DNA from 2 places in the Cytobacillus sp. Hm23 genome. Region 1 is predicted to be linked to the other one. Evidence: predicted binding sites of a transcription regulator. Region 1 holds the regulator's gene; the other holds the start of a gene.
The links. Region 1 encodes LexA, which represses DNA repair genes until DNA is damaged. Its sites were predicted from a motif close to CGAACATATGTTCG; they were not measured.

Region 1 (3,220 bases):
CGAAATTGCCTTACAATAACAACGTATTAAAAGTATACAATTTTAAATTGTATACTACAGCATTCTTCCATTCTATTGTTAGCCATCTACTCTAATTTATTATGCATATATTCTTTATACCGTCGATGTACCGTTGCTTTTGACACATTAAATCCGAGACCACGTAATGTAGCCGCTATATCTGAAAATGTGAGATTATTTTGACGTAACCTTATAATTTCCTCGATAGGTATTTCTTTTCTTTCTCTACCTGAGCTTGCATGGATGTTTTTTAAATTCCTCTCTGGCTTATAACCTTCTTCAATAGCACGTTTCATTCCCCGTTTAATTTTTAAATTATGTATTTTGCGTTGATATTCCTCAACAATGCTTACAATTTCCAACATCATGGAATCAGCTTCAGACAATTGTAGCTCTCCATGATGATGAACAGTATATATTTTAACTTTTTCTTTTAAAATAAAATGCAGCAAAGCTATTCTTGCATTACCCCTACCTAGCCTTGTCTCATCTTGTATTAAAAGGGCATCGATTTGCTGTTCCTTAATTTCATTCAATAATTCATAAATGCCATCTCTATCCATGTCATATCCGCTTGCTCTTTCTACAACCACTTTCTTCACATCAAAATGGTAACTGTTTGCAAGCTGGAGTAATTCTTCCTTTTGTCGTGTTAATGATGTCTCCTGTGTTTGTTTATTTGTACTAACACGACAATATATTATTGCTTTTTCCATTTCTACCTCCGATTAATTGTTAACAGCATAAGTATCATACATTTTATTACCTTCTGATTTTAACACTGGAATATAAATTTCATCACCATAAAAAATACTATCAGGAGCAATTTGATTTACATCCTCTACCCAACTGATAAAGTCATTTATTGACAAATCGTGACTGTTACTATACTCGGAAGCAATATCCCATAGTGTATCACCATCTTCTACTTTAATAATGATATAATCATTTTTCTCGATATCCTTATAAGAAGTAATTAGTGCAAAAGCAAAGCCGATAAAAACAGTAAAAAACAAGATATAGTAAATTTTAGATTGTTTCATAATAAGTCCCCCTGATCAACAGAATACATGTTCGTTTTTAGTTATTGTATACGAACAAATGTTTTATGTCAACAATTTTACGAACTTACGTTTGTTATACATGACAAGTCGTGCTATAATGAATGAAAGTAAAATCTTTCTAGTATATCCTTATCGTCTTAATAGATGATCTTAATTTTTAAATGTTATGGACGGGTATACATGCTAACCATAGAAAAGATTATTATAATGAGGTGCTAACGATGGCAAAATTATCGAAAAGGCAACAAGACATACTGGATTTCATAAAACAAGAAGTACAATCAAAGGGATATCCACCTTCTGTTAGAGAAATTGGAGAAGCGGTAGGGCTAGCTTCAAGCTCAACGGTTCATGGTCATTTATCTCGTTTAGAAAGTAAGGGATTAATCCGTAGAGATCCAACGAAACCTAGAGCAATTGAAATATTAGATTTAAATCCTGCTGATGTAATTCCAAAAAATAACGTTATGAATGTACCGATCATTGGAAAGGTAACAGCTGGTCAACCAATAACAGCGATTGAAAATGTTGAAGAATACTTCCCTCTTCCTGATAAACTTGTATCTCCTGACGAAAATGTTTTTATGCTTGAAGTAATGGGAGATAGCATGATTGAAGCAGGTATATTAGATGGGGATCACGTCATTGTTCGGCAACAACAAACTGCTTCCAATGGAGATATCGTTGTTGCAATGACGGAAGATGATGAGGCAACAGTTAAGAGATTTTTTAAAGAAAAAGACTACATAAGACTACAGCCAGAAAACTCAACTTTAGAACCTATTATTCTTCGTAATGTAGCTATATTAGGAAAAGTGATCGGGGTGTATCGTACCATTCATTAAAACATGATGTTACATAATGAATGTATGATCTACTCTTTGACAAATTATAAAAGGTTGTACCAATCAGTTCGATTAACATACAGGTTAGCAGTCCACAATGCTCTTTAACGTATTCATACTATCTCATATTATAATCCAATCCTTAGCTTAGAACGTCTGAGCTAAGGATTTTTTTGTCATATAGTAAGCTCCCTGCCAAATTATTTTTATTGGCTATTTTCACAATAGTTGCTGCTTTTAGTTTTAAGATATAAACACGTATATATAGTGTTCGAGACACCTTTTCTTCATTTTTAATTATTGATCTCCTATAAAACTAATAATGCTGTCCGTTTTTAGTAAAAAACAAAGTTCACAAAAAAGTCTTTAGTTTTAACTTTATCATTCAATGAATTGCTTAATAACTTGCTCTCATATTTCCTTCACTATGACCATTAATTTTATGCTTATTACCTTGAGTTAGACTTGACGGTCTAGACCGTACGGTCTATTATATATAATAAGAAAGCTCCATTAACTATTAGGTCATTTCCGCATAGCGTGTTTTTCGTACTAAAACACAAACACGAATACAACTAGATTTCGTGCCATCATTTCACATATAAAACGATGTATATTGAGTAACGATGTCTATATCTTCAGTATAAAGAACTAAAGCAACAAAGTTTACGAACAGAGCTAACTATTAAGATTAAAAACTTGTAGGAGATGATGTAATTGACGCAAGGATTTAATAAAGAATTCGAACACTCAGATGATTTAATGCAAGCAGCATTAAATGAATTTGTGGAAAAAGGCTATGAAAAAGCCTCATTAAATCATATTTTGAAGACGGCGAATATGAGTAAGGGATCATTTTACTATCATTTTAACAACAAGGAAGATCTTTACTTAAATCTCATAGACATTTTAATTCATAAAAAGCAAGAATTCCTTGTCAAGGTTATGAAGCCAAGTGATTATGCCAAAGACATTTTTTCGATATTTAAAACACAAATCCGAGTTGGAATGCAATTTGCCAATGAATACCCAGATATTAACCGTTTTGCAAACAGCTTTATTAAAGAGAAAGGAACTAACATATACGAAAAGGCGTTGACAAGGCATAATTTTCAGGATAATGATCAAATGAACAAGCTCATTGAAGCATCCTATAACAAAGGTGAAATAAGGCAGACACTACCACTCGAATTCGTCCAATCATTAATTGGTTTTTTGTTCACTAATATTGTGGATGTAGCTGATATGTCAAAGCCTGACAACTATGAATCAAGTCTAAACCACTTAATT
Region 2 (3,220 bases), on a different contig from region 1:
ATATGTCACGCAGTTCAGCTGCACGTTCGAAGTGGAGTGCTTTTGCAGCATCCTTCATTTCTTTTTCCATATCTGCAATTAGCTTTTGTCGTTCTGTTTTGGTCATTTTTACTTTTGGTTTGTTTGTCTCGTATGTTTCTTGATTTTCAGCTGCATAAGTTGCCTGTATGACATCTCGGACTTCTTTTCTTATTGTTTTTGGCGTAATGCCGTGCTTTTTGTTATGAGCTTCTTGTATTTCACGACGCCGCTTCGTCTCTTTAATGGCAATATCCATTGAATTGGTCACATGATCGGCATACATAATGACTCTACCGTTTTCATTACGTGCAGCCCTTCCCATTGTCTGGATTAGCGACCTTTCTGATCTTAAGAATCCTTCTTTGTCGGCGTCTAAAATTGTAACTAGAGAAACTTCTGGTATATCTAAACCTTCCCTTAATAAATTGATACCAACGAGTACATCAAATTTTCCAAGTCGGAGATCACGTATAATCTCTATTCGTTCAAGCGTTTTAATTTCTGAGTGGAGATATGTAACTTTTATGCCTATTTCTTTGAGGTAGTCTGTTAGGTCCTCTGACATTTTCTTTGTCAATGTTGTAACTAGCACGCGTTCTTTTCTCGCGATACGCACTTGAATTTCCCCGATAAGGTCATCAATTTGTCCTTCAATTGGGCGCACATCGATTAATGGATCTAATAACCCTGTTGGGCGAATAATCTGTTGAACCATTTCAGGAGAATGCTCCAACTCATAAGGACCAGGTGTTGCTGATACATAGACTATTTGGTTCACATGCTCCTCAAACTCTTCAAAACGTAACGGGCGGTTATCTAATGCTGATGGCAACCTAAAACCATGATCTACGAGCATCTGCTTTCGAGCTTTATCACCGTTAAACATACCTCGAATTTGTGGTAATGACACATGTGATTCGTCAATAACAATTAGAAAATCATCAGGAAAATAATCGATCAGCGTATATGGTGTGGATCCCGCTTCTCGGAGTGTTAAATGCCGCGAATAATTTTCAATACCAGAACAAAAACCCATTTCCCTCATCATTTCCAGATCATATCTAGTACGTTGCTCAATTCTTTGGGCTTCAAGTAATTTGTCATCGTCACGAAGCTCTTTCAAACGCTCTTCAAGTTCTTGTTCAATATTTTTCATGGCAATTTGCATTTTTTCTTCTCGTGTTACGAAATGTGATGCAGGAAAAATAGCCACGTGTTCACGCTCACCGATAATTTCTCCTGTTAAAGCGTCGACTTCACGTATACGATCAATCTCATCTCCAAAAAATTCAATGCGTATACAATGCTCGTCTCGTGATGCTGGAAAGATTTCAACTACATCTCCACGTACCCGAAACGTTCCTCTCTTAAAGTCAATATCATTTCTGTCATACTGAACATCGACGAGTTTTCTAAGCATTTGATCACGCTCTATTTCCATTCCAACACGTAATGACACGACGAGCTCACCATATTCCTCTGGGGAACCTAGACCATATATGCAAGATACACTCGCAATAATAATAACGTCCTTCCGTTCAAGCAATGAAGAAGTTGCTGAGTGACGCAGCTTATCAATTTCATCGTTTATACTGGCGTCCTTTTCAATAAAAGTATCGGTTTGTGGAACATACGCTTCAGGTTGATAATAGTCATAATAACTAACAAAATATTCCACAGCATTATTAGGGAAAAACTCTTTAAACTCACTATATAGCTGTCCTGCAAGCGTTTTATTATGAGCAATAATTAACGTAGGTTTATTAACTTCCTTAATTACATTAGAGATCGTAAACGTTTTTCCCGTACCAGTTGCCCCTAATAATGTTTGATGCTTTTTCTTTTGTTTAATACCGTCTACAATTTCAGTAATTGCCTGTGGCTGATCACCAGACGGTTTAAAAGCTGAGACTAACTCGAACTGATCCATTTTGACGAAAGCCCCCAATCCCGTAGTAGTTGTATTATCATTGTACCATATTTTATCATTAATTAAACAAAAATGCGAACTTATATTCGTTTCTTAATTAACACCATGTCACTTTAAATCAATAAAATAACAAAGTACTTTTAGTAAACTTTGTTGCTATAGTTCCTATAATTGAAGATTAAAACATCATTTTACTTAACAGTCAGCGTTTTATAGAAGCAAAGATGCCACGAAACTCTAGTTGTGTACGTGTTTATATGTTAGTACGAAACAACACTTTTTATTGATAAAGGATTGAAATGGATGAAAATGATATTAACATGACAATGGATAACTTCGTTGTTTGTGTGGTAAAGCTCGTAGATTTTTTAGGGGTTTCCGTTTTTATAGGAGAACAGGGGTGTGTCATGTAGAGTTTTATGAAAAAAACACAAGGAAAGTAAACAAATTAATTAAAACTTACACATAAAAAGACCTTAATAGTTCGGTATTTATTGAAAAAACGATAAGCACTGACTAATTAGCTGCTTTCTTGAGCTATACATTTCTTATACATAGATATTCCTTTGTAGAAGATTGTGGATAATTATGCTCTCATCTCTACAATAGGAGTATTTTTATTTCTACAAAGAACTTACTTATTACTGAATTTTTTCTAAATCAATACGTGTATAAAAAGGTATAGGGCCTGACCCTAGCTGCGACAACACATTAACGCAGCGGGTGTCAGACCCCTTATTTTTCTAGCATAATTGTTAAGCTAATGAGTGTGACGAGGATTGTGGCGCCCATATCTGCTAGAATGGCAATCCATAAAGTTAGCCAGCCAGGGATTGTTAATAAAAGCGCAATGACTTTTAATCCTAGTGCTAAAGTGATATTAAGTTTAATCGTTCTATTCACCTTTTTCGCAATGGATACAGCGCTGGGCAGTTTACCTAGATGGTCTTGCATTAAAACAATATCAGCTGTTTCAATCGCACTATCTGTTCCTTTTCCCATCGCTATGCCTAGATCAGCGACCGCTAGAGCAGGTGCATCATTTATACCGTCACCAATCATCGCTACTTGGCCATGCTCATGTATATTTCTTATTTTATCTACTTTTTCTTCTGGAAGAAGGTTTGCGTAAAAATCTGTTACGCCTACTATTCTAGCTACCTTTTCAGCTGTTTTCCCGTGATCACCCGTAAGCATAATTGTATGTTTTATACCCTTTTTGTGAAGCTCTTTCATAACAATTTTACTTTCCTCACGTATCTCATCAGA

Region 2: uvrB (excinuclease ABC subunit UvrB) is a predicted target of LexA. The motif match lies at 2,027-2,040, and genes of this name have one in related genera.

Annotation. Positions count from the first base shown of each region.
Region 1 covers NZ_JBPXRQ010000008.1:48,168-51,387, forward strand. Annotated here, with positions in the region: gene ACSVDA_RS06635 (YneB family resolvase-like protein) at 87-737, opposite strand; gene yneA (cell division suppressor protein YneA) at 750-1,064, opposite strand; gene lexA (transcriptional repressor LexA) at 1,307-1,930, shown strand; gene ACSVDA_RS06650 (TetR/AcrR family transcriptional regulator) at 2,648-3,220, shown strand, end outside.
Region 2 covers NZ_JBPXRQ010000016.1:36,907-40,126, reverse strand. Annotated here, with positions in the region: gene uvrB (excinuclease ABC subunit UvrB) at 1-1,951, opposite strand, end outside; gene ACSVDA_RS12270 (heavy metal translocating P-type ATPase) at 2,687-3,220, opposite strand, start outside.